DNA from 4 places in the Bradyrhizobium sp. SUTN9-2 genome. Region 3 is predicted to be linked to each of the others. Evidence: predicted binding sites of a transcription regulator. Region 3 holds the regulator's gene; each other region holds the start of a gene.
The links. Region 3 encodes PhoB, which activates phosphate uptake and scavenging genes when phosphate is short. Its sites were predicted from a motif close to TGTCATNNANCTGTCAT; they were not measured.
Positions count from the first base shown of each region.

Region 1: phnF (phosphonate metabolism transcriptional regulator PhnF) is a predicted target of PhoB. The motif match lies at 2,859-2,875, and genes of this name have one in related genera.
Region 2: XF30_RS14710 (UDP-2,3-diacylglucosamine diphosphatase) is a predicted target of PhoB. The motif match lies at 2,398-2,414, and genes of this name have one in related genera.
Region 4: XF30_RS09630 (YdcH family protein) is a predicted target of PhoB. The motif match lies at 2,251-2,267, and genes of this name have one in related genera.

Region 1 covers NZ_LAXE01000001.1:7,867,335-7,872,312, reverse strand. The annotation lists gene phnD (phosphonate ABC transporter substrate-binding protein) at 1-151, shown strand, start outside; gene phnE (phosphonate ABC transporter, permease protein PhnE) at 219-1,106, shown strand; gene phnE (phosphonate ABC transporter, permease protein PhnE) at 1,103-1,957, shown strand; gene phnF (phosphonate metabolism transcriptional regulator PhnF) at 2,094-2,825, opposite strand; gene phnG (phosphonate C-P lyase system protein PhnG) at 2,945-3,409, shown strand; gene phnH (phosphonate C-P lyase system protein PhnH) at 3,414-4,022, shown strand; gene XF30_RS36565 (carbon-phosphorus lyase complex subunit) at 4,027-4,978, shown strand, end outside.
Region 2 covers NZ_LAXE01000001.1:3,216,763-3,221,740, reverse strand. The annotation lists gene XF30_RS14720 (threonine/serine dehydratase family protein) at 1-441, opposite strand, end outside; gene XF30_RS14715 (glycosyltransferase family 4 protein) at 505-1,548, opposite strand; gene XF30_RS14710 (UDP-2,3-diacylglucosamine diphosphatase) at 1,562-2,374, opposite strand; gene thiD (bifunctional hydroxymethylpyrimidine kinase/phosphomethylpyrimidine kinase) at 2,714-3,514, opposite strand; gene XF30_RS14700 (PAS domain S-box protein) at 3,835-4,978, shown strand, end outside.
Region 3 covers NZ_LAXE01000001.1:1,263,882-1,268,859, forward strand. The annotation lists gene pstA (phosphate ABC transporter permease PstA) at 1-767, shown strand, start outside; gene pstB (phosphate ABC transporter ATP-binding protein PstB) at 764-1,585, shown strand; gene phoU (phosphate signaling complex protein PhoU) at 1,597-2,313, shown strand; gene phoB (phosphate regulon transcriptional regulator PhoB) at 2,336-3,043, shown strand; gene XF30_RS05920 (GcrA family cell cycle regulator) at 3,329-3,841, opposite strand; gene XF30_RS05925 (aspartate aminotransferase family protein) at 4,301-4,978, shown strand, end outside.
Region 4 covers NZ_LAXE01000001.1:2,038,734-2,043,711, forward strand. The annotation lists gene purE (5-(carboxyamino)imidazole ribonucleotide mutase) at 1-342, opposite strand, end outside; gene XF30_RS09610 (GGDEF domain-containing protein) at 485-1,192, shown strand; gene XF30_RS09615 (hypothetical protein) at 1,194-1,445, opposite strand; gene XF30_RS09620 (hypothetical protein) at 1,468-1,686, opposite strand; gene XF30_RS09625 (YdcH family protein) at 1,818-2,024, opposite strand; gene XF30_RS09630 (YdcH family protein) at 2,354-2,536, shown strand; gene XF30_RS09635 (NAD(P)/FAD-dependent oxidoreductase) at 2,683-3,807, opposite strand; gene XF30_RS09640 (EAL domain-containing protein) at 4,010-4,978, shown strand, end outside.

The DNA.
Region 1 (4,978 bases), 6.6 Mb from region 3:
AGTGCTGGAAATTGCGGTGAAGGACAAGGCGGCTTTCGACAAGATTTACGAGGGGAAGCAATTGCCCTACGTCGAGGTCGACCACAAGGCGTATGACGCCGTGATCGAACTGACCAAGTTTGTCGACAGCATTCGCAAGCAGAAATCCTGAGGGAAACGAAGGGTTGGACAAGTCGGGCAGATCGCAAGATCTGCCCGTCGGCTCTCGCCAACATCCCATGCGAACAGCAGTTCCCGAATTTCCGGAAGCCAGGCTGCGTGAGCTTGCCGATCGCTATGCGGCTGCAATTGCCGCCAAGCGCCGGCGCGTATGGCTCGGTGCCGCCGTCCTGATCGCCGTTGCCATTGCCGCGGGCTGGATGGGCGAGGTCAGTCTCGGAAATTTTGTCGAGAACTTCTGGCGCTTCCCGGCCTATTTCGTCAGCATCGCACCCAAATTTTCGTTCGCGACCGCATGGAGCGATTTGGCGGACTGGCTGTGGGGATTGCCGCGCTGGGCACGGCTTCTCGGGGATACGTTGCTGATCGCCTATATGGGCACCCTCTCGGGTGCGCTGTGCGGTTTCGCACTTTGCTTCCTCGCCTCGGCCAATCTCGTGAAATCAGGAACGACTGTTTTCGTCACCCGGCGCGCTCTGGAGTTTTTCAGGACCGTGCCGGAGATCGTGTTTGCCCTGATCTTCGTGCTAGCCTTTGGTCTCGGGCCGCTGCCGGGCGTTCTGGCGATTGCAATCCATACCGCCGGAGCGTTGGGCAAGCAATTCGCCGAGGTTGTCGAGAACATCGACAGCAAGCCGGTCGAAGGGGTGGCGGCAAGCGGGGGCAGCTGGGTTCAGGTCGTTCGGTTCGGCGCGTTGCCTCAGGTCCTCTCGAACTTCGTGAGCTATGCCTTGCTCAGGTTCGAGATCAACGTGCGGGGCGCCGCCGTGATGGGCTTCGTCGGCGCCGGCGGGATCGGTCAGGATCTGATCGAGGCGGTTCGCAAGTTCTACTTCACCGACGTCAGCGCCATCCTGCTGCTCATCGTCCTTACCGTCATGTTGATCGACTTCCTGACGGAACGGTTGCGACACCGCCTGCTCGGGCTGGAGGGAAGCACCCGATGAGCTCCTTCAGTTTTGAAAACCGGACCGGCATTGCCGAACGGTATCCCGACGTCTTCCGGACCGATTGGTGGCAGCGGGGAAGGATCGCAATACTCGTCGGCGGGACGGTCGGGCTGTTCCTGTTCGGGATCGTCCAGCTCGATATTCCCTTTAATCGGCTCTCCCAGGGCATGGTCAGGCTGGGCGAATTCGTCCAGCTCATGTTGCCGCCCAGCCCGGGTTCTTGGGCGGAGGTTCTGAAATATCTGCATGCGCTCGGAGAGACGGTGTCGATCGCGTTTCTCGGCACCCTTGGCGGCGCGCTGCTCGCGCTGCCGGTATCCCTGCTGGCGGCGCGCAACGTGGTTGCAAACCGGATCATCCGCCTATTGACGCGTCGTGGCCTCGATACCATCCGGGGAGTCGACACTTTGATCTGGGCACTGATCTGGGTCGGCGTCGTGGGGCTGGGGCCGTTTGCCGGCATCCTGGCCGTGATCTGCAGCGATTTCGGAACGTTCGGCAAGCTGTTCTCGGAAGCGATCGAGGTCGCCGACAAGAACCCCGCGGAAGGCGTTCGGTCATCGGGCGGCAACCATCTCCACAGCGTCCGCTTCGGATTGCTGCCGCAGGTATTCCCGGTCTTGCTGAGCCAGGTGCTCTACTATTTCGAGTCGAATACGCGATCGGCGACGATCATCGGAATCGTTGGCGCTGGCGGCATTGGCCTTCAGCTTGCCGAACAGATCCGGGTGCTGGAATGGCAGAAGGTATCGTTTCTGATCCTGCTGATCCTGGTAACTGTATCGTCGATCGACTGGATTTCCGGCAAGCTGCGCTTCGCGATCATCGGCAAGCGGACGGTCGCCTAACGTCGTGCTGCAGTCTTATCCGTTCCGATTGGATCGGAACGGAGCTCTGATTTTTGTTTTGACGCGTTTTCTCGACGCAAATCGTTTCCACCCCGGATCAGTCCCGAGGGCAGGCTTCGCTGGAAAACGCTCTGATCTAAGCGTTCTCCACCAAAAACTCCACCCGCTCTGCCGCAAAGCGCGAGTGCTTCGTCACCAGCGGCTTGCCCGTGAGATCGTGGTCGGTGGCGTCGACCACCAGGATCGGCCGCCCCAGCGCCAGGTCGAGCCGTGCGGCGTCGCTCGCGTCGACAATCCCCGCGGTGATTCTCGTTGCGCCACGGCGATAATCGCGGACGCCGAAATGCTCCAGCAGCTTCGTCATCGAGCGCGTTGCCGCGAACACGGCGCCTGCATCCGGGAACAGGTCAGCCGAGAGCCAGGTGGTGGAAACACAGATCGGGGTGCGGTCGGCGAGGCGAATCGCCTCGATCCGCACCAGCGGCGCGCCGGTCTTCAATCCCAGCTCTCGTGCGAGCTCGCGCGTCGCAACGTCATCGGTCGCCTCGATCAGCCGGCCATGCGGTTCGCGGCCATCGGCGCCGACGATCTCGGAGAAGCGCGTGCGCGAGCGCAAGGGATAAGCGAGCTTTTGCGCCTCGACATAGGTTCCGCTGCCGCGCTCGGCGCGCACCAGGCCGCGCTCGGCGAGGGCTGCCAACGCGCGCCGCACGGTGTGGCGGTTGACGCGATAGGTTTCGGCGATCTCCATCTCGCCCGGCAATTTGTCGCCGGCCGCAAAGCGGCCGTCGGCGATGCCGCGCTCGATGCCATCGGCCACGAGGCGCCATAGCGCGACGCCCGAGGAGGCTGTGTCCTGCATGCTCATGTCGCGGGAAACCTACTCCAGAAATCACAGCATTGTCACGAAACAGTCATGGCGCGTCCGTATGAAGTTGTCTATTATCATAGACAACTTCGACGCGGCAAGTTCTGTCAAAAAGCTCGGTGGACCAGGTGACCCAGCACAACGACCAGCAAGCCCAGCGCAAGGCCGCAATGGCGGTGCTGGCGCACGCGGAGGCGGGCGAGATCGCCGCTCGCCTCCGCAACTTGTCTCTCCCGGATCACCACGATCTGCGCACGCCGGAGAACGGCCTCGTCATGCTGCGCGGGCGGGTCGGCGGCGACGGCGCGCCGTTCAATCTCGGCGAAGCCACGGTGTCGCGCGCCGCGGTGCGGCTTGCGAGCGGCGAGGTCGGGTTCGGCTACACGCTCGGCCGCGACGGTGAGAAGGCGCGGCTGATCGCGCTGTGCGATGCGCTGGTGCAGTCCCGCGATTTCGGCGGCGCGGTGGAGCGCGACGTTATCGCGCCGTTGCGCGAGCAGCTTATGGTCAGGCGCAAGCAGGCGGCGGCAGCGGCCGCCGCAACGAAAGTTGATTTCTACACCATGGTGCGCGGTGAGGGGTGAGATCATGACCACGATTGCGGAACTGCCGCCGGGTTTCGCCGACAAGGTGCTGTCGGCGCAATCGACCTTTCGCTCGGTCATGGACGCCATGGCGCGGCCGGGCTCGGTCCAGCGCATCGTGCCGATGGCGGGCGCGCCAGGGCCGATGATGCGCGGCACCGCAGCGATCGCGCTGACGCTGTTCGATCACGACACGCCGCTCTGGCTCGATGCGCGGATGGCGGAAAGCTCGGACGTGACGAAGTGGCTGAAGTTCCACACCGGCGCGCCGGTCGTGCAGGATTCGTCGATCGCTTCCTTCGCGCTCATCAGTGACGGCGGCGCCTTGCCTGCGCTCGAGCGCTTCGCGTTCGGCACCAGCGAGTATCCGGACCGTTCGACCACGGTGGTCATCCAGGTCGACAGCCTCGCCGCCGGGCGCAGCTTCGAACTGCGCGGCCCCGGCATTGACGGTGTCGCCACGCTGCAGGCGTCGATCAAGCCTTTCGACCTGTTCGAGCGCCTGCATGTCAACGAGGCGCTGTTTCCGCGCGGCATCGATGTGGTGCTGGTCGCCGATGACGCTGTGGTCGCGATCCCCCGCACCACGCGCGTCGTGAGCAAGGGAAGCTAGAAGCATGTATGTCGCAGTCAAAGGCGGCGAACGCGCCATCGAGAACGCCCATCGCCTGCTCGCGCATAAGCGGCGCGGCGACCAGAGCGTTGCGGAAATCACGCTCGACCAGATCTCGGAGCAGCTCGGCCTGGCCGTCGATCGCGTCATGAGCGAAGGCTCGCTCTATGACCGCGAGCTCGCGTCGCTTGCGATCAAGCAGGCGCGCGGCGATTTGATCGAGGCGATCTTCCTGGTTCGCGCCTTCCGCGCCACGCTGCCGCGCTTCGGTGCCAGCGAGCCGGTCGACACCGGCATCATGCGGGTGCAGCGGCGGGTGTCGGCGACCTTCAAGGACATTCCCGGCGGCCAGATCCTGGGGCCGACCTTCGACTACACGCACCGCCTGCTCGATCCATCGCTCGCCCAAGGTTTTGTGCCGGAGAGGCCGGCTGCGGCCGAAGCCTCCACCGCGCCGACGCCGCGCGTGACAGACATTCTCGGGCGCGACGGGCTGATCGAATCATCGCCGGAAGCCGAGGACGGCGCCAGCGTCGGCGATCTCACCCGCGAGCCGCTGAATTTCCCCGCGGACCGTGATTTGCGCCTGCAAAACCTCGCGCGCGGTGACGAAGGCTTTCTGCTCGCGATGGGCTATTCCACCCAGCGCGGCTACGGCCGCAACCATCCCTTCGTCGGCGAGATCCGCTTCGGCGAGGTCGAGGTCGAATTCGTCGCGGAAGACGTCGGCTTCGCCGTGCCGCTCGGTGCGATCGAGCTCACCGAGTGCCAGATGGTCAACCAGTTCAAGGGCTCGGCGACCGAGGCGCCGTGCTTCACCCGCGGCTATGGCCTCGCCTTCGGCCAGAGCGAACGCAAGACCATGTCGATGGCGCTGGTCGACCGCGCGCTGCGCGCCCGTGAGCTCGGCGAGGAGGCGCTCGCACCGGCGCAGGACGAGGAGTTCGTGATGTCGC
Region 2 (4,978 bases), 2.0 Mb from region 3:
CGTCGCGCCGCGCTTCTCGGCGATGCCGCGCGAGATCGCCTCGCGGTCGTCCTTGTCGCGGTCGTACAGCACGACCTCGGCGCCGTAGGATTTGGTGCGCTCGCGCTTCGACAGCGGGGCGTCCGCTGGCATCACGATGGTGGCCTGCATGTCGAGGATCTTTGCCGCCGCCGCCACGCCTTGGGCGTGGTTGCCGGAGGAGAACGCGACGACGCCGCCGGCGCGCTTGTCCTGTGGGATCGAGAACACCTTGTTGAACGCACCGCGGAACTTGAACGAGCCGGTGCGCTGAAGCATCTCCGGCTTCAGGAACACTTTCGCACCGACGCGCTCGTTGAGCACGGGGAAGGACAACAGCGGGGTGCGGATGGCGTAAGGCGCGATCACGCGCGCTGCGGCATCGATGTCGGCAGGGCCGACCGGAAGGGCCTGTTCGGTCATGGCGGAATGCTATCGCGGCCAATCAGGCCCGGGCAAGACACCTCCGCGAGAGGATTTCTTGCCTCAAGCCACGAAACGCGGCTGTTCCGCGCCGGTCCGGCCGGGCAGCACCGCCCCGACCGCCAAAATGCTGTCGATAAAGACCGTTGCAGAGGCCTCCCAGGTGTAATTGGCGGCGAACGCGACGCAGTCCTGCCGGGAGATATCGAGCGCGGCGGAGCAGGCATTGCGCAGATCGTGATCGAGCGCGCCGACCGGCGCATCGCCAATCACGTCGCGGGGACCCTTCACGGGGAAGGCCGCGACCGGCAGGCCGCTCGCGAGCGCCTCCAGCAGGACCAGGCCGAAAGTGTCGGTCTTGCTCGGGAACACGAACACGTCGGCGGCCGCGTAAATATCCGCCAGTTCCTCGCCGTGCTTCTCGCCGAGGAAGATCGCATCGGGGTAGACCTCTTCCAACGAGGCGCGCGCCGGGCCGTCGCCGACGACCACCTTGGTGCCGGGTAGGTCGAGGTCGAGGAACGCCTCGAGATTCTTCTCGACTGCGACGCGGCCGACCGACAGGAACACGGGTGCCGGCAGGCAGAGATCGATGACGCGCGGGTGGAACAACGTGGTGTCCACGCCGCGCGGCCACAGCACGACATTGTCGAAGCCGCGCTCGGTCAGTTCGCGCGCGAGCGCCGGCGTCGCCGCCATCACGGCGCGGCTGGCGCTGTGGAAGCGCCGCAGCGCCCGCCAGATCAGCGAGCCCGGCACTGGCACGCGGGCGCGGACATATTCGGGAAAGCGGGTATGGAAGCTGGTCGTGAACGGCAGCTTGCGCTGGCGGCAATAGCGGCGGACCATCAGGCCGATCGGCCCTTCGGTCGCGATGTGGATGCTGTCGGGACGCGCCTCCTCGATCAGCCTTGCGATCCGGGCCGGGCGCGGCATGGCGAGGCGCACGTCGCGATAGCTCGGCATCGCGAAGGTGCGGAACGATTGCGGCGTCAGGAACGTGAACTCGACCCCGAGCGCTTTTGCAGCGTCAGAGAGCTTGGTCAGCGTCCGAACCACACCGTTGACTTGCGGGTGCCAGGCGTCGGTCGCGACCAGGATGCGCATCAAGAGGTCCTTGTTATGCAGCTCTGGCTGCGACCTGTGGCACCTGCTCCGGCTTCCGCAACTGATCCGCCCAGGTGATGATCTCGAAATGGCCGTCGTCATGCTCGACCAGGGCGGTGCAGCTCTCCACCCAGTCGCCGCAATTCATGTAGCGGATGCCGGCCTCGTCGCGGATCACGGCGTAGTGGATGTGGCCGCAGATCACGCCGTCGGCCTGGTGACGCCGCGCCTCGGCGGCGAGCGCCTGCTCGAAGGCGCCGATATAGTTGACGGCGTTCTTGACCTTCTGCTTGGCCCATTGCGACAGCGACCAATAGGGCACGCCGAACAGGCGGCGGAAGAAGTTCACCAGGCGGTTCATCTGGATCGCGAAGTCGTAGGCCTTGTCGCCGAGATGGGCGAGCCAGCGCGCGTTCTGCACCACGAGATCGAAGATGTCGCCGTGAATGACGAGATAGCGCTTGCCGTCGGCGCCGGTGTGAACCGTGTTCTCGACCACGTCGATGCCGCCGAAATGCGTACCGTAATAGTTGCGCAGGAACTCGTCGTGATTGCCGGGAATGTAGATGACCTTGGCGCCCTTGCGCGCCTTGCGCAAAAGCTTCTGGACGAGGTCGTTATGCGATTGCGGCCAGTGCCAGCTCGATTTCAGCGCCCAGCCGTCGACGATGTCGCCGACGAGATAGATCGTATCGGCATCGTGGTAGCGCAGGAAGTCGAGCAGAAGATCGGCTTGTGAACCGCGGGCCCCGAGATGGACGTCGGAGATGAACAACGTGCGAAAGCGCCGCTCCGGGCTCTCGTCACTCACATCGTAACTTCCCATGCGCCAGCCTGTAACAATGTCCCGTGACAGGGGGATGACCGATTGAACCCTTGAGGCACCTTCAAATACGAATCACGCCTTGCCTCGCCCTCCCCGCGAATATCAGTCGCATGCGACAATCAGGCGACATGGCGCCGCAGGGGCGCAAGCCCCCGCTCTTCTCTGAGGCAAACCTCCCCGCGGCACATCCTTCGAGACGCCCGCCCTTGGCGGGCCCTCAGGATGAGGACCGAGTGTGCGGCCCTAGCTTCAACGGGCACAGTGCTGCTTAGCCTCATCCTGAGGAGACCGCTGGAAGCGGTCGTCTCGAAGGATGGGGCGCGCGTTCAGGTGCCCGCCTCAGTAGAACTTGTGGAAATGATGGATCGGCCCGTGGCCGTGGCCGACGCTGAAGCGGTCGGCGGCGGCGATCGCGGCGCTGATCCAGGCCTTGGCGTTGCGCACGGCGGCCTCGAGGTCCTCGCCCCTGGCCAGCCCGGCCGCGATGGCGGAGGACAGCGAGCAGCCGGTGCCATGGGTGTTGCGGGTGGCCACACGCGGCGCGGCGAGCGCGATCGCGGTCTCGGCAGTGACGAGATAGTCGGTGCTCTCGGCGCCCTCGCCGTGCCCGCCCTTGATCAGGACGGCGCGGCAGCCCAGCGCCAGCAGGCGGCGTCCTTGGCTTTCGATCTCGGCCTCGCTCGCCGCCACCGGCGCATCGAGCAGGGCCGCAGCCTCCGGCAGGTTCGGCGTGATCACGGCAGCCAGCGGCATCAGCCTGGCGCGCAGGGCGTCGACGGCTTCAGCGGCGAGCAGGCGGTCGCCGGAGGTCGCCACCATGACGGGATCGAGCACGACATGCCGCGGCGCCCAGCGCGACAGCGCGGCCGCGATGGCATCGATGCTGGCGGCCTGGGCCACCATGCCGATCTTCACCGCACCGATGTCGAGGTCGGAGAACACCGCGTCGATCTGCTCGGTGACGAACCCGGCCGGCACCGCGTGAATGCCGGTCACGCCGCGCGTGTTCTGCGCCGTCAGCGCCGTGATCACGGAGGCGCCATAGACGCCGAGCGCGGCAAAGGTTTTCAGGTCCGCCTGGATGCCGGCGCCGCCGCTCGAATCGGAACCGGCGATGGTGAGTGCGACCGGGGTCGTCATCGCGGGAGACATGTGCTTGAGGAGGCCGCCATGGCCTCTCGTAGCGCGACCGTGGAACGTCAGCAAGCGCGCCGGGCCGCCGCCAGGCGTGATTCGCGAACCGATTGCGCACCTTGCGAATCAGTCGGACACCGCGCGGACCAAGACCCGCAATGGTGCGGACTTGAAAATGCAACCGCGCCGGACCCTTGGTATAGTCGCGTACCTTAGCGTGCTTCGCCGGTTACGCGAGACGTCAGGTGGTGGAACCGTCCAGCGCCCCCATGTTGCGGGCCGCCGGCCCCGCAAGCCACCTGAACAAGACTCCTTGGGGTGGAACGATGTGGGCCTTCTTCGAACGTCTCCTCGACTCGTCCATGCTGTCGCCGCACGGCATCTGCCTGTTGTGGGAGCCTCAGCTGATCTGGCTTCACGTCGTTTCCGACGCCAGCATTGCCGCTGCCTATTTCTCGATCCCGTTCGCCCTCGCTATCCTCGTCACCAAGCGGCGCGACCTCAAGTTCGGCTGGGTCTACTGGGCGTTCGCGATCTTCATCATGGCGTGCGGCCTGACCCACGTGCTGTCGATCTATACGCTCTGGGTTCCGATCTACGGCATCGAGGGCATGCTCAAGGCCGCCACGGCGGTCGCGTCGGTCTTCACCGCCGCCGCGCTCTGGCCGCTGCTGCCGAAGATCCTCACGATCCCCTCGCCGTTCGAGCTGCGACAGGTCCAGGCCGCGCTCGAGGAGGAGGAAATCAAGAGCCGCGACGCCACGCTGCTGCTGCAGCAGGTCCGCGACGCCCAGCGCGCGATGCGCGAGAGCGTGGCGCGCCTCACCGCGATCGTCGAGACCGCGGTCGACGGCGTCATCCTGCTCGATGCGCAGGACCGCATCCTGCTGTTCAATCCGGCCTGCGAGCGCTTGTTCGGCTACCGTGCCGACGAGGTGATGAACCGCAACGTCGGCATGCTGATGCCCGAGGCGGATGCAGGATCCGAGCGCCAGGTGCGGCATTTCGCGACCAGCGGCGAGGCCGTCGGCCTGCGCAAGGACGGCACGACGTTTCCGATGGAGCTGTCGGTCGGCCAGGCGCGGCAGGACGGCGAATTGATCTTCGTCGGCATCGTACACGACCTCACCGCGCGCAAGCTGACCGAGCAGCAGCTTCAGCAGGCGCAGAAGATGGAGACGGTCGGTCAGCTCTCCGGCGGCATCGCGCACGACTTCAACAATCTGCTGACCGTCATCATCGGCAATGCCGAGCACCTGAGCGAGCAGCTAAAGGCGAGGCCCGACCTCGGGCGCTTTGCCGACGACATCTGCCAATCGGGCGAACGGGGTGCCGAGCTGACGCAGCGCCTGCTCGCCTTCAGCCGCCGCCAATTGCTGCGGCCTCAGACGATCGATTGCCGGAGCCTGCTCGATTCCATGTTTAAGCTGCTCAAGCGCACCTTGCGCGAAGACATCGAGATCAGGACGA
Region 3 (4,978 bases):
TCACCTGGCTCGCGCTGATCCTGGTCACGCTGCTCTACAACGGCCTGGCCGGGCTCAACCTCCAGGTCTTCACAGCTGACACGCCGCCGCCCGGATCGACCGAGGGCGGCCTGCGCAACGCCATCGTCGGCTCGTTGATCATGACCGTGATCGGCGTCGGCATCGGCGCGCCGCTCGGCCTGTTCGCCGGCACCTATCTCGCCGAGTACGGCCGCAACGACAAGCTGACCTCGGTGATCCGCTTCATCAACGACATTCTCCTGTCGGCACCCTCGATCATCATCGGCCTCTTCATCTATGGCGCGGTGGTGGTGCCGATGCGCGGCTTCTCGGCGATTGCGGGCGCGCTGGCGCTTGCCGTCATCGTGATCCCGGTCGTCGTGCGCACCACCGAAGACATGCTACTGCTGGTGCCGAATCCGTTGCGCGAAGCTGCCAGCGCGCTCGGCCTGCCGCGCTCGCTGGTGATCAAGCGTATCGCCTATCGTGCCGCGCGCTCCGGCCTCATCACCGGCGTGCTGCTGGCGACCGCCCGCGTCGCCGGCGAGACCGCGCCGCTGTTGTTCACGGCACTGTCGAACCAGTTCTTCAGCCTCGGCCTGAACAAGACGATGGCGAACCTGCCTGTCACCATCAACAACTTCGTGCAGAGCCCCTACGAGTATTGGAAGCAACTCGCCTGGAGCGGCGCGCTGTTGATCACCCTGACCGTGCTTGCCCTTAACATTGGCGCGCGCATCCTTGGCGCCGAGAGGACTGCAAAATGAGTGAAATGTCTGTTTCCGTCAGCGCGCCGACCGTTCATCCCGGCTCGCAGCCCCTGCCCGAGGCGCCCGCCAAGGTCACGGCGCGCAACCTCAACTTCTACTACGGCGACCACCACGCGCTGAAGAACATCAACCTGGCGCTCGGCACCAACCGCGTCACGGCGTTCATCGGCCCGTCCGGCTGCGGCAAGTCCACCCTGCTGCGCATCTTCAACCGGATGTACGACCTCTATCCGGGCCAGCGCGCCGACGGTCAGCTGTTGCTCGACCATACCAACATCCTCGACCCCAAGCTCGACCTCAACCTGCTCCGCGCCCGGGTCGGCATGGTGTTCCAGAAGCCGACGCCGTTCCCGATGACGATCTACGAGAACATCGCCTTCGGCATTCGTCTCTATGAGAAGATCTCCAAGTCCGAGATGGACGACCGCGTCGAGAAGGCACTGCGCGGTGGCGCGCTGTGGAACGAGGTCAAGGACAAGCTCAATGCCTCCGGCCTGTCGCTCTCCGGCGGCCAGCAGCAGCGCCTCTGCATCGCCCGCACCGTCGCGGTGCGGCCCGAGGTGATCCTGTTTGACGAGCCCTGCTCGGCGCTCGACCCGATCTCGACCGCCAAGGTCGAGGAGCTGATCCAGGAATTGTCCGAGAACTACACGATCGCGATCGTCACCCACAACATGCAGCAGGCCGCGCGCGTTTCCGACAAGACCGCCTTCATGTATCTCGGCGAGTTGATCGAGTTCGACGACACCAGCAAGATCTTCACGTCGCCGAGCGATCGGCGCACGCAGGATTACATCACCGGCCGGTTCGGCTGAGGAGACGGAACATGGGTTCTGAACATACCGTAAAGGCTTTCGACAGCGACCTTCAGGAGCTCACCCGCCTGGTCGCCGAGATGGGCGGCATCGCCGAGCGCATGATCGTCGATTCCGTCGACGCGCTGATCCGCCGCGACGTCGCGCTCGGCCAGCGCGTCGTCGCCACCGACGTCGAGCTCGACGCGCTGCAGAAGCGCATCGAGGAGCGCGCCGTGCTCACCATCGCCCGCCGCCAGCCGATGGCCGTCGACCTGCGCGAGATCGTCGGCGCGATGCGCGTTGCGACCGATCTCGAGCGCATCGGCGATCTCGCCAAGAATATGGGCAAGCGCGTCGCGGCGCTGGAGACGGATTTCCATCCGCTCAAGCTGTTCCGCGGCCTGGAGCACATGACCGACCTCGTGCAGCAGCAGGTCAAGTCGGTACTGGACGCCTATGCCGCGCACGACCTGCCGGCGGCGATGGCGGTGTGGAAGGGCGACGAAGAAGTCGACGCCATCTGCACCTCGCTGTTCCGCGAGCTCCTCACCTACATGATGGAGGATCCGCGCAACATCTCGTTCTGCATCCACCTGATGTTCTGTGCCAAGAACATCGAGCGGATCGGCGACCACGCCACCAACATCGCCGAGACCGTGTTCTACATGATCGAGGGCCAGGCGATCACCGACAAGCGGCCGAAGGGCGACATGACGACCTTCGCCACGACGGTGCCGAACACCTGACGACTTAAGGAGCTACGACCACATGGGCGCACGCATTATGGTGGTTGAGGACGAGGAAGCTCTCACCGAGCTTCTTCGCTACAACCTCGAAGGCGACGGCTATGACGTCGAGACGGTGATGCGCGGCGATGACGCCGACACCCGCCTCAAGGAGCACATTCCCGATCTGATCGTGCTCGACTGGATGCTGCCGGGCCTGTCAGGCATCGAGCTGTGCCGGCGGCTTCGGACCCGCCCCGAGACCAAGCAGCTGCCGATCATCATGCTCACCGCGCGCGGCGAGGAGAGCGAACGGGTGCGCGGGCTCGCGACCGGCGCGGATGATTATATCGTCAAGCCGTTCTCGGTGCCGGAACTGCTTGCGCGCGTGAAGGGCCTGCTCAGGCGTGCGAGTCCCGAGCGCCTCGCCACTGTGCTCGCCTATGGCGATATCGAGCTCGACCGCGACAAGCGCCGCGTGGCGCGCTCGGGCCGGCCGATCGATCTCGGTCCGACCGAATATCGCCTGCTGGAGTTCTTCCTGGAGCATCCCGGCCGCGTGTTCTCGCGCGAGCAGCTGCTCGACAGCGTCTGGGGCCGCGACATCTACATCGACGAGCGCACCGTCGACGTCCATATCGGCCGCCTGCGCAAGCTGCTCAATCTTGGCCGCGAGCAGGACCCGATCCGCACCGTCCGCGGCGCCGGCTACGCGCTGGACGATCGCTTCGCGAAGGCTGAGCAGACGTAAGGCGCCAGCGACAGCTGGTTTGGCGAACTGCGGCGCCGATCTCGGCCGTCATCCCCGGGCGCGCGCAGCGTGAGCCCGGGATCTCAGCGCGAGCGCTTGCGCTCTTCGCGATCAGCCACAGGACGTGGTTTGGCGAAGACACGGAGTGACCATCTCGCGCAACGATTGCGCCCCGCGGTTACGGATCCCGCATTCGCGGGGATGACACCGAGCGATTGGGAGCCGTCATCGTGTGACGGCTGCAGTCTTGGCGATCAAGCTTGGCGATCAGGGAATTCCGCAAGCTCACCGCGTGCCCGGTTTCGGTGCTGCGCGACGGCGATCCGCTGCGGGCTGATAGGCCACGCGCGAATGCTGGGCACAATAGGGCAGGCCGGAGAGCGCCTTGCCGCCGCAGAAGAAGAAATCCGGGCTCGAGGGATCGCCGACCGGCCAGTGGCAGGTCGCCTCGTTCAATTCCAGCAGCGACAGCCGCTGGCTCATCGGCACCACGTTGTCGTAGGTAACCGGCTCGGCTTCCAACTCGACCTCGAAGGCCTGCGCCAACGCGGTGTTGCCGCGCGCGACGGGGCGGGTCACCCGCATCATATGCTGCGCGGGCCGTGCCTTGCGCGGCCGCGGCGCTGCCGATGAAGGGCTCTTGGCGCGGCCGGACAGGCCGAGCCGGTGCACCTTGCCGATCACGGCATTGCGGGTCACATTGCCGAGCTCCGCCGCGATCTGGCTGGCCGAAAGTCCGGCCTCCCAGAGCTTCTTCAGCTGCTCGACGCGATCATCGGACCAGGTCAAAACCGTCATTGCACCCTTTCCCTCGCTGCGCGCCTGCCATCCTGGGGCCTTCGCAGCGAATGCTTTAGCCTTGAAAAACCCGTGCCGTCAGAATCCCTTAAGGCTCGCCGGGCGCGCTCAAGACGCCCGAACGTTTACGCCGGTACATGAGGACTTCTGGGATCAGAACTGCTGCACGAGATGTCGTATCTGACAGTCCAAACGCTACAATATGGCGTGACTCCCGCGCAAGAGTCCGCCGACTCGCTTCCACATGTTCCGTGGTGAAAAACCCGCAAAATCGGCACCGCAAGACTACGGAATCAGCGTTTCGCGAGGCTTTCCGGGCGGCATTGACACCCGTCTTGCCAGGCATAAGATAGTGCCACGTGCCGCCCTTAAAAGGCGGCACGTTTCGTTTTCCGGGGCCGGTCGATGGTGCGTCGCGCAATGCATGCCTCACACCGTCCGCAACATTCAAGTGACGTCATGACTAACAGCGCAGCGCCGCATTTGCTCCCCGTTTTCGCCAGGGCCGACCTCGGTTTCGAGCGCGGCGAAGGCTGCTGGCTGATCGCGACCAACGGCGATCGCTATCTCGATTTCACCTCGGGTGTCGCGGTGAATGCGCTCGGCCATGTCCATCCCGCGCTGGTCAAGGCGTTGCAGGAGCAGGCGACCAAGCTCTGGCACATGTCGAACCTGTTCCAGAGCCCTGACGGCGAGAAGCTCGCAAGCCGCCTCTGCAATGAGAGCTTTGCGGACTTCGTGTTCTTCTGCAATTCCGGCGCCGAGGCGCTGGAAGGCGTGATCAAGCTGGTGCGCCACCATCACTTCTCCAAGGGGCATCCGGAGCGTTACCGCATGATCACCTTCGAGGGTGCCTTCCATGGCCGCACGCTGGCGACGCTCGCCGCCACCGGCTCTGCGAAATATCTCGAGGGCTTCGGTCCGCCGATGGACGGCTTCGATCAGGTGCCGCACGGCGACCTCGACGCCGTGAAGAAGGCGATTGGTCCGCACACCGCCGGCATTCTCATCGAGCCGATCCAGGGCGAGGGTGGCGTTCGTTCTGCACCTCACGCCTTCCTGAGGGCGCTGCGCGAACTCTGTAACGAGCGCGGCCTGTTGCTCGCCTTCGACGAGGTGCAGACCGGCATGGGCCGC
Region 4 (4,978 bases), 770 kb from region 3:
GAGGGTGCCGACCGGAATGCCCGCGGGCATCTGGACGATCGAATAGAGCGAATCGACGCCCCTGAGCGTCTTGGATTCGACGGGAACACCAAACACAGGGAGTTCCGTCAGCGCCGCCGCCATGCCGGGCAGATGGGCCGCGCCACCGGCGCCGGCGATGATAATCTTGTAGCCTGCGGCCTTGGCACCCTTGGCGAATGCGAACAGCCGGTCGGGCGTGCGGTGGGCCGAGACGATGCGGCTGTCGGCAGCAATGCCGAGCGCGTCAAGCGTGTCGGCGGCGTGCCGCATCGTGTCCCAGTCCGACTGGCTTCCCATGATGATGGCGATCGGCGCGGTCATGACGTCAATTGTGCCCAGAAAAACAGAGAGATAGGCCAGATTAATGATTCCGGCCGGCGGCTCGCAAGGCGGTGGCAAGGAGAAGGGAATCCACTATCCTGTCTTGGTGAATCCCCGCAAGCCTTCATTGAGCACGATGCCCATGAAGAAACCGAAAAGGGCGAGCCCTGCGAAGGCCAGAAAGGGCCGGAACATGAGCGCCGCCCGATCCAAAGCCGTTTCGAGCCGCGCGGCCAAACGGGCCTTGCGCAGAGCGCCGGCTGCCGATGACGGCAAGGCGATCATCCGCGGCCTCAGGAGCAAGCTCAAGGCGGCCCTGTTGCGGATCTCGGAGCTCGAGGCGGCCGCCGATACCGATTTCCTGCTCGGGATTCCCAACCGGCGCGGTTTCGAGCGCGAGCTCGCGCGCGCCATCGCCTATATGAAGCGCTACCGCGCCAGCGGGGCGCTGATCGTGCTCGACGTCGATCGGCTGAAGCCGATCAACGATTCCTTCGGTCATGCCGCCGGCGATGAGGTGCTCAAGGCGATTGTCGCCACGCTGACGCGACAGATCCGCGCCTCCGACGTGGTCGGCCGGCTCGGGGGCGACGAGTTCGCGCTGCTGCTCTGGAATCTCAGCGAGACCGATGCGAAGGTCAAGGCTGCGGCCTTGGAGAAGGCGATCGACGAATTGTCATTCGTTTTTCGCGGCCAGCACGTGACCGCGGGCGCCTCGGCCGGCGTCGCGCTGCTCGGTCCGCAATCCGCTGCAGGCCGCGCCCTGGAGGAGGCGGATGCCGCCATGTATGTGCGCAAGGCGAGCCGCCGGCACGAGCCGCGGATCAGGCTGGTCGGCGGCGAGCGCTAGTCTAGAGGGTGGCAAGATCTTCCGGCACGGTGCCGAACTTGCGCAGCAGCGTCGCGTCGCCGAATTCGCCGGTCATGGGATCGCCGCTGCGGCTGAACGCGATCGCGCCGATATGGCCGGCGCCGCGCGCCAGCATCTCTGCGCGTCGCAGCGCCGCCGTCGAGGACTGACACTCCTCTGCAGCGCCTGCGACGGGTGATCCGTCGTCATCGATCAAGAAGGGCATTGCAACGTAATAGGTCACATCCGACATGGCGTTGCTCCAAGATTGAAGATTATGCGGCGCTGCTCTTGCTCCGCATCTTGCTGCGCGAGATCTCCGGAATGCAGCCGGCTGAAATCGCCGCCTGCAATTCCTCCAGCTCGGCTTCCAGATATTCGTTGGCCATGATCAGCGCCTTGATGGTGCTGCGCAGATTGCCGTCGCACATCGCGATCGCCTGATCGCAGGCCTGTTCGTAATGGCTGTTGTCGAAAAGGGCGGTTGCCGACATCTGCGTTGTCCTCGTGTGTTGTCCTTGAGCGTTCTCTGAGGTGTTGGGGCGCCCGCGAATGTTCCTATTTTGTTCTTATTGAGTCAAGCGGATTCGGAAGCGGCGGGGCGCCGCGCAAGACCGGCTCACGGTCAGGCGATGATGTCGGGGGTGATCTGGTCTTCGATGAACGCGATGCGGTCGCGCAACAACAGCTTGCGCTTCTTCAGGCGCTGTAACCGCAACAGGTCGGGGGCGGGCGATTGATGCAATGCATCGATCGCCGCATCGAGATCTCGGTGTTCCTGCTGCAACCGGGTGAGCTCGGCTTCGAGCTCACGCTCATCTTCATTGGTCATGTCTGCGGTGGCCGAAAACCGATAGGCGTGAGATCCGGGCTGTGGATGCCCTGTGGAAATTATCGTCCTTGCGCCGCGTGATCGCAAGCGATCTGCGATCCCTCGTCCCCGATCTCCAGCAACATATTTCTGCAGGGAGCTGCGGCGGTGCGTCGGCGTATTGATATCATGGATTTTTCCGGCGTGGTTCCCTTAGTCACGCTTCGTTACATATGAACTTTCAAAAATGACGCTGCAACGACGGATACCCATCGACAGGACGAATCGGTGATGTAGACTTGGTTGTCCGGATCGAATCCTAAAGGTTCACCCTACCGAGGAGGTTTCGAATGACAATTCAGGCACATCTCGTTGAATTGGAACGGAAGCACAAACTTCTCGAGAACGAATTGCACGAAGCTCTCGTGCACCTTTCAACAGACGACCTGCAAATTGTTGAGTTGAAGCGCCGGAAGTTGATGGTCAAGGACCAGATCGAGCGTCTGAAGCAATCTGGCGACACGCTCCACTAGTAACCCCCGTGACAGTGTAGAGTTGATCACGTCCTTCACGCAGGGATGAGAGCATCCGTGCTCATCCCTGCTGCAAGGTGTGTACCGTGCAACACGGTTGTGCGGCGCTCACTCTTGCTTGGACCCGTGGCTCTCGACGCGCACACTTATCCGCTTCTCGAAACACTGTCGATATCTGCGAGCTCGGCGACGTGATCGGCGATCGCGAGCGAGGACGTCAGTCCCGGCGATTCGATGCCGAACAGATTGATCAGGCCTGCAACGCCGTGATCGCGCGGGCCCTGCATCAAGAAATCCTGCGTGGCCACGGCCGGCGGCACGATCTTCGGGCGGATGCCCGAATAGCTCGGCATCAGCGCGCCGTCAGGCAGCGTCGGCCAGTATTTGCGGATCGCGGGATAGAAGCGCTCGGCGCGTGACGGATCGACCTCGTAGTCGATCGTCTCGATCCATTCGACGTCAGGCCCGAAGCGCGCCTGTCCTGCCATGTCCAGCGTCAGGTGCACGCCCAGGCCGCCGGGCTCGGGCACCGGATAGATCAGGCGCGAGAACGGCGCCCTGGCGTTGCAGCTGAAGTAGTTTCCCTTGGCGAGATAGGCCGGCGGAATCCGGTCCAGCGGCATGCCGTCGATGCTGCGCGCCACATGCGTTGCCGACAGCCCCGCGGCGTTGACGAGGAGGCTGCATTGCAGCGTCATCGGTGCCTCGCCGCCGGCATCGATCTCGATGAGGCCGGCCGCCGCCTTGGCACGGATCAGCGGGGTGTGAAACGCGAAAGCTGCGCCGGCGTCCTCGGCTTCGCCGCGCAGCGAGAGCATGTAGGAATGGCTGTCGATGATGCCCGTCGACGGTGACAGCAGCGCGGCGTCGCAGGCGAGCGCCGGCTCCAGCGCGCGTGCGGCCTCGCCCGAGAGCAGCTGCATGTCGAGCACGCCGTTGGCCTCGGCATGCGCCTTGATCGATTGCAGCTTCTCGGTCTCCTTCGGGCTGGTCGCGACGATCAGCTTGCCGCAATTTTTGTGCGGGATGCCGCGCTCGGCGCAGTAGCGGTACAGCGCGTGCTTGCCTGCCACGCACATGCGCGCCATCCAGCTCCCGGCCCGGTAGTAGATGCCGGCATGGATCACCTCGCTGTTGCGCGAGGAGGTGACGGTGCCGATCGCCTCGGCTTCCTCGAGCACGATCACCTCGCGCCCGGCCTGGGCGAGCTTCCGGGCCACCGCGAGCCCGACCACGCCGGCTCCGATGACGACGCAATCGACCCTATCCATGGTTGTGCAGGATACCAGTTGGAAGCACCGGTGGCGCACGGTCCGGATGCGGCGGCGCAGGCGGGGCTTCCGTTAAGAAGTCGTTTATCATGTCAGGGCAATTGCCGCATTTTATGTCACATTATTCTGTTGTGCCCACAGGCGTTTACCCGATCCAAACCCGCGAGGCCAGACAATCCGACGTTGAAATCGCGGGTGGCTGATGGCTGAGAAGAACTGGCACGTGGGCAGCACGCTTTCGATTGCTGTGCACGCCCTCCTATGCCTGGCCGTTACGGGCGCGCCTGCGCGCGCCTTTGCGGCATCGTACAGCCTTGCCGTTCCGGGCGATCTCACCAGGCTTGATCCCGGCGTGATCTGGGAAGCCCTCATCGCGGGCATCGTGGTCTGCTCGTTCCTCGCCGCGATCGGGCTGTGGATCCATTCCTCGCTGCGCCGGTCCAGCCGTTTGCAGCTGCGTCGCAACGCCTTCATCTCCTCCGCCATGAACAACCTCAACCAGGGCGTGGTGATGACGGATGCGCAGCGCCTCGTCATCTTCTGCAATGACCGCTATCTCGAGATCTATGGCCTGACGCGATCCGACCTCCGGCCCAACATGACCGGTTGCGACATCCTGAGGCTGCGCCGCGAGCGCGGAGTGCTCGGCGTCACCGATGACGAATTTTACCGGAAGGCATCGAGCGCCAATGGCCTGACCACGGAACTGCCGGACGGACGGGCTATCCTGGTGAAGTATTTCGTGTTGCCGAACGGCGGCTCGGTGGCGACCCATCTCGACGTCACCGAGCAGCGCAACCTGTCGCGGCAGCTCGCCTCCACCAAGCAGTTCCTGGAATCGGTGCTCGATCATGTGCCGGCCTGCGTGGCGGCCAAGAACATCGAGGACGGCTGCTACATCTTCGCCAACAGCGCCTATGAGAAGTTCTGGGGATTGTCGCGGGACTTCGCCGTCGGCAGGAATGCACGGGAGCTGTTTGCGTCGGCCTCGGCGGCCAGCATCGAGGCCGCTGACCAGGCCGCGCTCAATTCGCCGGATGGCCAGCACCGCAATGAGTTCGAGGTGGATCGTGCCGGCGCGCGGCGCATGGTCGCCTCGATCCGGATCGTGGTCCGCAACGAGAGCAACAAGCCCGAATTTCTGCTCATCCTGTTCGAGGACATCACCGAC